Regions from separate parts of the Nitrincola salilacus genome, predicted to be linked through region 1. Evidence: predicted binding sites of a transcription regulator. Region 1 holds the regulator's gene; the other holds the start of a gene.

Region 1 (5,661 bases):
CCAGGTTTTCTTCGTATCGCGACGGCTGTCACGACGCTTGCGCCTGGGTTTTCTGTCGTTATTGGTGGTCTCGCCGGTAGTGCCTGCTGCGTTTTCTACAGCATCTGCAGGTTTGTTATCAGCTTCTGAATTCAAAATATTGCCTTCCTGACTTAAGCATTAAAATTGACGGCGAAAAGGCGGCAGGGAATCCAACATCTGGCGCCCATAACGTTTATTGACGATGCGCCGATCCAGTATAACGATACGGCCATGATCCTTTTCGGTTCTCAGCAATCGACCAACCGCCTGGGTCAGTTTCATTGCCGTTGCGGGTACCATCCAGTCATTGAAAGGATTGCCACCCTGTTGCTCTATCCATTCTGCCATAGTCGCATCCACCGGGTCATCCGGCACGCTGAATGGCAGCTTGGCAATAATCACATCCGTTAAATAGTGGCCCGGCAGATCCACCCCTTCGGCAAAGGAGGCTAATCCAAAAATGATGCTTGGTTTACCTTCATCAAGCCGCAAGCGATGCTGCCGGAGAATCTCACCTTTGGCCAACTGCCCCTGAGCCAGTACGCTATTTTTCACGGAATCATCCAGCCGATCAAGCACTGTCAGCATCTGTTTCCAGGAGCTGAACAATACCAGCACAGCCGTCAGTTGAGCCAGTTCCAGATTCAGATATTCGGCCACCTCTTCCGTATGTTCCTGTGCTCTGCTTGGATCAGTGCGCATCTGAGGCACTTCCAGCACGGCAGCATTGTAGTGATCGAAGGGGCTGAACAGTCGCTCACATGTTGTATCTTCAGCCAGCCCCAGGCTGCTGCAGATACGATCGAAACGCCCAAGCGAAGTCAGGGTAGCCGATGTTACCAGCGCACCAAAGCACGACTCCCACAGATGTTCTCGTAACGTATCCGCCACTGACACGGGGCTGCTGCGACATTCAAAATCCTGCGCATGCCCGGCCTCGACCCTGATAATCCAACGTGCAACCGGAGTCGAACCCTCGGGATCTGGCCGCGCGTAACTGCCTGCCAGCCAACCCAGATGCTGTATCCGACTCCAGAAAACACCAATCTGAGGATACCACAACTCCGCATCGGCTCGCGCGACCTCGCTGCTGGCCCCCTCCATTCCCTCTTTGAGAAGATCAGATATCTGCTCAAGCAGTTGCCCCACCCTGTCGCAACAGAATGCGATTTCCTGAGCCGGCGCATGCCAGCTATCCGGTAAAACACCTCCCGGAAAACGATAACGGGCTGACTGATTTCGTTCGTCGCTGAACTCAAGTAAAGACGCCAATACTTCAAACTGACCCAGTGCACGATACAAATCGGCACCCGGCTGCTGCATTCGCCCGACATAATCGGCCAGTTGAGTAGAACCTGTTTCCTGAGCCAACTGATTGAGTTTTTTCTCAAGAATGCCGATCAGCTTCTGACTGGCACCAATGCGCATGGAGTAGGCAAAATGATTGGAGGCCTTATCTGAAAGATGATGGCCCTCGTCGAAAATATAGAGGGTTTCAGACGGCTCAGGCAGAATCGCGCCGCCGCCGAGCGCCAGGTCAGCCAGCACCAGATCATGGTTGGCCACAATCAGATCCGCTTCCGCCATCCTGTCACGCGAGCGATAAAAGGGGCAGACACTGAAATTACTGCAGCGCCGGTTACTGCACTGCATATGATCACTGGTCAGTGGTTGCCAGAGCTCATCAGCCACCTCAAGCTCAAGGCGATCACGATCACCATCCCACTCTCCTGCCGCGTAGCGCTCCATCAGTGTGCGATAGAGCAGCAATGAAGACTCGGGCAAGCGCTCCTCGATCTCATCCTCATAGAGTGCGATCTGCCCCAGGTTTTCCTGACGCTCCAGGCAATGCTCAACCTTGTTCAGGCACAGATATCGCCCTCGCCCTTTGGCCAGAGCAAAACTGAAGATCAGCCCCGAGTGCTGTGCCAACTCTGGCAGATCCTTGCTGATCAACTGCTCCTGGAGCGCGACCGTCGCGGTGGAGATTACCAGTTTGAGTTCACGACGACGCGCTATCGGAAGAGCAGCAATTAAATAGGCAACCGTTTTGCCTGTACCTGTGCCAGCCTCAACAAGGGTCACATGATTTTCACCCAGACGCTCGCCCTTGTCTCCCTGACGAATGGCACCCAGCACACGCGCGACAGCGCCGATCATCTGCTTCTGAGCAGGCCGGGCACGCAATTCCCTGCTTTCGAGAAAACGGGTGTAGGCGGTCTGAATCTCTTTTTTGAGATCACTTTCGAGCAACAGCAGAACTCCATCAGCGCTGATTTGAAGCGGATATTAACAAAATACTGGATATACAAACAGATTTTTACTTGACGAATCTGAAATACTGTATAAAAATGCAGTGACTGTATAAAAAGACATATGACTATGAAACTGACAAAACGCCAAAGTGAAGTACTCGCCTGCATCAAGCGACATATGGAAACCACCGGTTATCCGCCGACGAGAGCAGAAATCGCACGCGACCTGGGGTTCAAGTCAGCGAATGCGGCTGAAGAACATCTTCGAGCGCTCGCCAACAAGGGCGCCATCGAAATGATCAAGGGCACCTCACGCGGAATCCGGTTGCCGGAGTTCGAACAGGATCTGGGTCTGCCGATCGTCGGCATGGTAGCCGCTGGTTCACCCATACTGGCTCAGGAGCATATCGAGCAGCACTGCACCATCTCTTCGGACTTCTTTCATCCACCGGCAAACTATCTGCTGCGTGTCCGTGGAATGAGCATGAAGGATGTCGGCATACTGGACGGTGACCTGCTGGCCGTACATCAGACACATGATGTCAAGGATGGTCAGATAGTCGTAGCACGTATCGGCGAAGAGGTGACGGTTAAACGTTTTCAACGCAACGGGCATAAAGTCAGCCTGATCGCAGAAAATGAAGACTTCCCCGCCATTGAAGTGGACCTGAAGGAACAGGATCTGGTGATAGAAGGACTCGGTGTAGGCGTTATTCGTCAGGGCAGTTAGCCGGACGCAGGAGAGACGTAATGTTAGCCATTGCCGCAGCAAGAGATGATTCACAGATCGCTGGTCAGCCTCAACTGACACTTGAGAGTACACGCTCAAGCAACAGGTCCAGAGTTGATAACCGACCACAAAGCGACTGCCCCAGTCCGCTGAGCGGAAAGATCACTGAGATAGTACTTCACAGTGATCTGGTTTCGCTTCAGCCGATGATACTGCCCATGCTGTCACAACTGAGCCGTGGTGAGCGCTGGCTGGCCCTTGTTGCACCACCTTCTGAACTGACACGGGATCATCTGTTGCAGGCAGCAACTGACTTGAGCAAAACACTGACTTTGCGTTGTGAAACTGACAATGCTGTTGTGCTGGCAGCCAAAGCACTATGCGCCGGCACCTGCCATACTGTAATTCTCTGGCACCCACAACTGACCCGAGAAGAGCTCAAACGTCTGGAAAATGCCGCACTGGCCGGAGGCAGTCACTGCCTGGCGATACACGGTCACTCACTCTGATATAATCAGAGCCTATGAGTGAATTGGGCCCCTTCCCCTGCTCGATTCACTCAGCCCTCTTTTTGATTGTATCAATCTACTTACTGTTACTTGCTATTGCCGATTGCTATTACAGAGTGCTACGTGGGGAGTGCTATCTACTGAAAACTACCACTCCTGCATACCACTACGCTGACGCTCCACCATATCGCGCAGCGCACTGAGCCAGGACTGATACTCAGCCATCACCTCAGAATCCTCGGCATGATCAGGATTGATCTGCATCACCTGTATCTCAGAATGGCTTTGTGCCGATTCCATTCTATCTGCTTTGAGATTAGTAGCTTGCCAGCAGGCAGCATAGGCCGCCTGCATCTGGCACAACCAACTATCCTCACGTTCCTGCAGAGACTCCAGCTCCAGCACTTCGGGAGACTCCTGCCCAGACTGCTCAAAACACTGGCGCAGGTCCTGCAAGGTGCGAACAGATGCAGAATCAAAGCTGTAACGCTCCGCTATTTCACGCATAAATGCGAGATACGCCGTACTCAGATGAAACAGTATCGACTCCTGAAAGGACTCGATCAGCGCATGCTTGCTCCAACTGGTCGAGTCATGAGCAGCCTTCAAGGCATCAAGATGCAAACGAGCAAAGTTCAACTTCTGGTTCGTCCGTATCAGATAAACATCACTCATAACCTGCCTCTGCTTACTTGGCCTTAGTGGTTTTGGCCGGTTTCTTTTTAGCTGCTTCCACCTGCCATTTACCATTAGTGTAAAATGCTCTCCAGCCGGTTGCCTTGCCTTCAGATTCAGACATCACATACTGTTCCTGCGTTTTACGGCTGTAGCGAATCACGCTGGGGTTACCCTCATCGTCCTTCAGCGGCGCTGAAAGCAGGAAGTGATATTTCGGATCCAATGCTTCTTTATGCGGAATCAGCTCACTGACCAGAGGCGCCCTGGTTTCACGATTTTTGGGAAACTGACTCGCAGCCAGGAATAAGCCACTGGCACCATCACGCAGAATATAGGTATCGTCAACCTTCTCACACTTCAGCTCAGGCATCGGTACCGGATCCATTTTCGGTGGTGCTGCCTCACCACTGCGCAGCAGTTTGCGCGTGTTCTTGCATTCGCTATTGGTACAACCAAAGAATTTACCGAAGCGGCCTGTCTTCAACTGCATTTCAGAACCGCATTTGTCACATTCCAATACCGGGCCATCATAGCCCTTGATACGAAACGCACCCTTCTCAACTTCATACCCTGGGCAGTCCGGATTATTACCGCAGATATGCAGCTTGCGATCCTCATCCACCAGATAGGAATCCATCGCAGTACCACAAAGTTTGCAGCGATGCTTGTTGCGAAGAATGCGCGACTCTTCCTCATCATCCCCGTCAACACTGACCACCTCATCACCGGGAATCAGGTTGATTGTGCACTTGCAGCGTTCTTTGGGTGGCAGGTTATAACCGGAACAGCCCAGAAACACGCCGGTGCTACCGGTACGAATCATCATGTGACGGCCACATTCAGGGCACTCAATATCGGTAGGCGTCGGGGTGTTCGGGCGCATACCGTTTTCAGGACTCTGCGCCGCCTCCAGCGATATCACAAAATCCTTGTAGAACTTATCCAGCAGCTCACGCCAGTCCATCTTGCCCTGAGCGATCTCGTCGAGATACTCCTCCATTCTGGCGGTAAAACCATAATCCATCAGATCAGAAAAGTTTTCACTCAGACGCTCACTGACGATATCACCCATTTTCTGGGCATAGAAGCGACGCCCCTGAACCTCGACATAACCACGCTCCTGAATCGTCGAGATGATCGCCGCATAGGTCGATGGACGGCCGATACCACGCTTTTCCAACTCTTTGACCAGGCTCGCCTCGGAGTAGCGCGGAGCGGGCTTGGTGAAGTGCTGTTTCGATTCAAGATCGATCAATGACAGTACTTCGCCCTTTTTCAGGTCGGGCAGAATGATATCCTCATCCCCTTTGCCTCGACTTGGCAGAATACGGGTATAACCATCAAAGCGCAGAATGCGCCCTTTGGTAACCAGTTCGAAATCACCACCGGCAACAGTCAGACGCGTGCTGGTATATTGTGCGGGCAACATCTGACAGGCAATGAACTGACGGCGGATAAGGTCATACAG
Region 2 (5,661 bases), 600 kb from region 1:
GTTTCTTCTGCGTGGGGATGATCGCATGGTGTGCATCAACCTTACTGTCATTCCAGGCCTTGCTGCGCAGCCTGAGATCAGCACCTGCCACAGCGTCCTGAAGCGCCGGGCTGACCTGATAGATCGCCTTGACCACACTATCCGCCTGAGCAAAGTGCTCTTGCGGTAGATAGCGTGAATCTGAGCGGGGATAGGTGATCAGTTTATGCCGTTCATACAGGCCCTGGCACAGGTCCAGCACCTGTTGCGCGCTGAAGCCAAAGCGCCGGGCCGCGTCTATCTGCAGAGATGACAGACTGTAAGGCAGTGGCGCCGCCTGTTTTTTGCGCTGGCGACTTGTCTCGGTCACGACACCCGGCTGTCCGGTAATACGCCTGACCACATTGTCTGCCAGTGCACGCGAAAGGACTCGCCCCTCCTCGTCCTGATAGGGCAGACAAGCCTCGCTCGGCAGCCATTTTGCGCGAAACTGTTCACCTTTTGCAGTTTCAAGCAGCGCCAGCACTTCGTAATAGGCCTTGGCAACGAAATGCTCAATCGTCTCATCGCGCCTGACCACCAGCCCCAGCACCGGCGTTTGTACACGCCCGACAGACAGCACCCCCTGATAACCAGCCTTTCTGCCTTGCAGCGTACAGGCTCGGGTCAGATTGATGCCATAAAGCCAGTCAGCACGGGATCGCGCCAGCGCAGAAGTGGATAGTGGTACAAAGTCATGATTGGATTGCAGTCGCCCCAATGCCCGACGCACCGCATCCAGGTTGAGGTCATTGATCAGGCAGCGTTGCATGCGCTGACGTTTCTCGGCAGGTACCTTGAGATAGGCGATCACTTCATCGACCAGTAACTGACCCTCACGATCAGGATCGCCAGCATGTACCAACTGATCCGCATCTTTGATCAGTTTGCGCAGCACCGTCAACTGCTTGCGCGTATTGCTCTTGGGTTGCAGCTGCCACTGGGTGGGAATAATCGGAAGATGCTCCGGGCGCCACTGTTTGAAGAGAGGATCATAAGCGTCTGGCTCGGCCTGCTCCAGAAGATGACCAATGCACCAACTCACGACCGCATCCGAGCCGCATCGGATAAAACCTTCACCCTTCTGCCTTGAACCGGGTAACGCCTCAGCAATTGCACGACCCAGACTCGGTTTTTCAGCGATGTAAAGTATCATGCAGGGCTTATCTGAAGGGTGTTGGAGTTATAAGTGCTCTGAAGCTATACAGTTTTTGAAACTGTAAAAGTATTGTATCTGGATGTGACCTGATATCGAAATGAATCAGGCTTTAGTATTGATAATCTGGCCCAGCGAACCGGATGAACCACTGCTGGCAGGAGCATCGGGAATCAGATTAACCAACATCTGCCCCTGTTGCGCTGCCTGATCCAGTGCCATTTTAGCGACTTTGACAGACACCTGATTCTTAAGTTGTGCCGACTCGAGTCCTGTGAACACACTGCTCAGACTACTGACCATACTCATATTTGACTCCTTTTTCGCAATTCCTGACTGCAGAAATTCCTGACTACAAGATATCATATGTAGCCATGCAGGCACTCTAACAGCTTGAGTGCCGATAGTCATGTGATCGGCCGACAGCTGTGAAACTGAAGACCTATCGTGAAAGTTTGTAACCTGACGGCAACCACCGAACATCAAACGACCGGCATTGATAGTGCCCCCGAAATTGGTAGTATGGGTAACAGGTGGATAATGTCATCAGTATTTCAGCATCGTCCGCAGCCCTCAAGATAGACATCCAGTCTAATGCTGTATACTTCATCAGACTGAAGATGCAAGACTGTTTGTATGCCGCATTATTTTTTTAACCCTCAGGTGGCTTGCTAGAGAGTAGGATGATAAATTTTTTGGCTGTGACTTATAGGGACAAGCATTTATATGAAACTGGATAGCTATCCGACAATCCAACCCGAGACAGCATTAGGCCATGCACTTGTGGCTTTTTTCGATGTGCTTGAACCTGTATTCGCTTGTGGTGACAAGGGAGTTTTTCAAGCGATTGTCTTCGGTGGTTGTGCTGTTCATATACACACGCAGACAAGAGGCAGTGCGGATATAGACGCAGAGATTGCATCTCATGGTTATGCCAAGAAATCAGAAGTTATTGCACTACTTGATGAGGATGCGTACATTTTTGCAGACGAAGAGGGGGTGTCGCAGGTGCTGGAACTGGATTCCAGCTTCAACACAACACTGGGTCCTTTACACGAAGATTATGAAGACCGCATCATCCGGTTGGTAACACAGAGCAATATCCCAAACGTCGAGGTGTATATCGCGAGTGCGATTGATGTTGCCATCTCGAAGCTTGGCCGTTTTGGTGATCGTGACCAGCAGGATATACAATCATTGCTTCAACTCCCGTACGTTGATATTGATGAGTTTGAACGCTTTGCCCGAGAAGCTATCAATTATTATGTTGGAAACCAAAAGCAAATATCAGGGAACCTTAGAGCGGTGTTAGACGATTATCGCAGCAGAGAGGAGCGGGCATGACACCTTCCGTCACACGAAAACGGCTATATCGCGTGGGTTCGCGTCCCCTTGAGAGCAGTGTGGATGATGTAAAACAGCTTGCTGAAGCGCTTTGGTATCGCGGCTATTGCCCTACACAAAGGGAATTAGAGTGTCTATGCGATTTAATGCCCCGCGAGCAATTCCAGCGTACCCTCTGCGTTCTTGAGTTGCTTAGCCAATACCCCGTGTGCCCTCGTGATACAGCTCGACATCTTCAAGAACTCACCAGACGTTTCCATAGGCAACTGCTGGACAATAACGATACACCTATCCAGGGACGTTACTCTCCTGGTAAACGATGGGGTTTAAGTGATGCGACGGCTCCGTTGCGTAAAGCACTGCTACCTCTTCAGACCCGGACCTATGCAGATGCAACTGGACATAGTCACGGCCTGAGTACCTGAGCTGGTATTGATGCTATACAGTCATCCAGACAGCAACACCCATCAAACAAACGCCGAAGAAACGATTAGCTAATTTTGCTGTGATAGAGTCGGCAAAAATTTTCCTGAGATAAAAACCAGCAACTGTCCAAAGTGTGAAGGCAATAAAATTATTGATAGTGAAAATAGTGGCTATATATATAGTACGCTCAAGATCTGCTGCAGGCTGAAACTGAGTGAACATTAAAGCTATTATCACGTATGCTTTTGGATTAGTGAGCAATAGCATTGCTCCAGTAGCCAAGTCAGTTTTTTTATTGCTGGTGATAGTCTCATCCATAGTGGAAGCCGTGAAGAATAGATAACCAAGATAAGCGACGTACAAAGCACCCACGTATTTAAGTGTAATAGAGACATAAAGATTACTAATAACCGCCATTCCGAGCCCCATCCCTATCAGGAAGGTCACAATCCAGGTAGCCATGTGATAACTAAAATTTGAAGGTAAAGAGCGCCTTACGCCTACACCATATCCCAGTGATGCAAAGAACAGGTTTCCTGGCCCGGGGCTGTATGCCAACGGAAATAAAAATGCAATTAAAGCGATCGTTTCTGTAATAGACATCTAAAGTTACTCCACGAGTCTGAACGCCTACTGACAGCAGCCTTACAATAGTTAATGCTCGGATATGCGTAGGAACAGATAATTAAATATACAAATAATGATCAATCGAAAATTACAATTGCGTTCCCGGCGAGATTCCTTTAGAACAGGTTGATTTTCTGAATGTTACAGGCAAAATTCTTTACGAGAAGGACAACGTGACCACATTTTCCGCCAAATCTGATTTTCAAAAAAAGCATCTCATTGTTTTGCTGGCCTATCCAAACGTTAACTTGCTGGACATAGCAGGCCCTGCACAGGTGTTCTCTTCGGCGCTGATTACCGATGAAGTTTCTTTACCTTATGAGGTGATTGTTGCTAGCCCGGATGGTGGTCTTGTGCTCACCGACACCGGGATCTCGCTTGATACTTTCCGACTGGATGAGGAGCTATGTAAAAAAGCTAATACAATCCTTATTGCTGGTGGACGGGGTATTTACTCTCTTCTAAATAATGAAAACCTGATAAATCTTCTCAAACGATTTATAACTCCCTGTCGCCGAATTGGTTCTATCTGTATGGGCGCTTTTTTGCTGGCCGCAACAGGCTGCCTTCATCAAAAACGAGTTGCGACACACTGGGAACATTGTGTAGAACTGCAATTACGATATCCTGATATTAAAGTTGAAAGCTCCCCCATCTATATCAATGACCATGGACTGTGGACCTCGGCGGGCGTCACTGCTGGCATTGATTTGGCGCTTGCTATAGTACAAGAAGATCACAACAGAGCTATCGCGCTATCCGTAGCTCGCGATCTAGTGGTATATCTCAAGAGACCTGGTGGCCAAAACCAATTCAGCTCCACACTTCACTTACAATGTAGCGATTCGTCAGGACGGTTCGATGCGCTCCATAGTTGGATTATCGATAACCTCGACAAAGATTTATCGATCAATACACTGGCTGATTTCATGGCGATGAGTCCACGCAACTTTGCCAGAGAGTACAAAAAATTGACCGAAGTCACTCCTCAAAAAGCAGTGGAAACACTTCGTATTGAATCCGCACGCCTTCTCCTTGAAACCACTTGTATGAAAATTAAATCTATTTCAAAGCGCTGTGGATTTGAAAATGAAGAACGCTTACGGCGTGCATTTACCCGGAGGCTGGGAATTAATCCCACACTGTATAGAGAAAGGTTTGGGCTTGATAGTTGAGCAACATTGTTGGCTATCGGATAGAACCCGGGGGCCGTCTTTGCTACACAATTTGTCAAACCTTACGTCAAATACAACAAGAACGACAATGTGAAGGCACCCTTGAGGCCTTCATGCTATATATCAGGGAGACAAGGATGCCCATTACAGTCTGGGGACTTGCGCTGGGTCAGGCGCTGATCGGACAGCAGATAACCCCGTCATTTGCACTGATTACCCTTCCGGTCGCTGTGCAGTTTCTCAGCCTGATGGGAGTCACGATTCCGGCAGCGCACCTGATGCGCTGGTTGGGACGGAAAACCGGATTTTTGCTGGGCAATCTGATAGGTGTTGCAGGTGCGATACTGGCCTTCGTCGCCCTCTCCTCTGCACAGATACCCGTCAGTACATTGCTTTAATGCAGGTAATGTTGAGTAGGCTTTTCCGATATTCCAGTACCGTTATCCAAGAGGCCCAATGTATAGATGGGTTCTGACAAATTTGGGGATGTCGTAGTAAATCCTGATAAGGCAAGATTGATGTTATCGATTGAATTCAAAAGGCTGAAAGCGAGTTGCTCACCGAGCAATGAGTCGCCACTGATGATTTGACCGTTCTGATAGACCTCTTCGATCAGCTCGCGGACAGACGCTAATACGGCTGCTTGTTCTTCCGTTTGTGATGCCACATCGAAAGCATAACCTACAAGCTCCTCTACCGATGCCAACACATGCGCCAGAGACTGACCGGATTTTTCTAAGCGCTCCTCTGTAGATGTCATTTGCAGTTGAGAGCGTTCGGCGATGTCTGAACTTAAGGCAACTCTACGCTGTATTCGACCGATCACCTCATCAATTTCGCCGGTTGCCTCTTGCGATCTATTGGCGAGTTCGCGCACTTTTTCAGCCACTACGGCAAAACCCCGGCCACTATCAC

Evidence for each region. Region 1 encodes LexA, which represses DNA repair genes until DNA is damaged. Its sites were predicted from a motif close to TACTGTNTANNTANACAGTA; they were not measured.
Region 2: the regulator LexA is predicted to act here: its motif matches at 1,209-1,228, upstream of ACK3CJ_RS12670 (DNA topoisomerase III).

The regions. Positions count from the first base shown of each region.
Region 1 covers NZ_CP176580.1:2,085,971-2,091,631, reverse strand. The annotation lists partial or broken gene rhlB (ATP-dependent RNA helicase RhlB) at 1-138, opposite strand, end outside; gene dinG (ATP-dependent DNA helicase DinG) at 160-2,274, opposite strand; gene lexA (transcriptional repressor LexA) at 2,404-3,006, shown strand; gene ACK3CJ_RS09905 (SulA-like leucine-rich domain-containing protein) at 3,027-3,515, shown strand; gene ACK3CJ_RS09900 (DUF6586 family protein) at 3,663-4,190, opposite strand; gene topA (type I DNA topoisomerase) at 4,204-5,661, opposite strand, start outside.
Region 2 covers NZ_CP176580.1:2,681,468-2,687,128, forward strand. The annotation lists gene ACK3CJ_RS12670 (DNA topoisomerase III) at 1-1,174, opposite strand, end outside; gene ACK3CJ_RS12675 (YjfB family protein) at 1,280-1,483, opposite strand; gene ACK3CJ_RS12680 (DUF6036 family nucleotidyltransferase) at 1,901-2,518, shown strand; gene ACK3CJ_RS12685 (LysE family translocator) at 2,957-3,547, opposite strand; gene ACK3CJ_RS12690 (GlxA family transcriptional regulator) at 3,745-4,746, shown strand; gene ACK3CJ_RS12695 (hypothetical protein) at 4,884-5,144, shown strand; gene amt (ammonium transporter) at 5,141-5,661, opposite strand, start outside.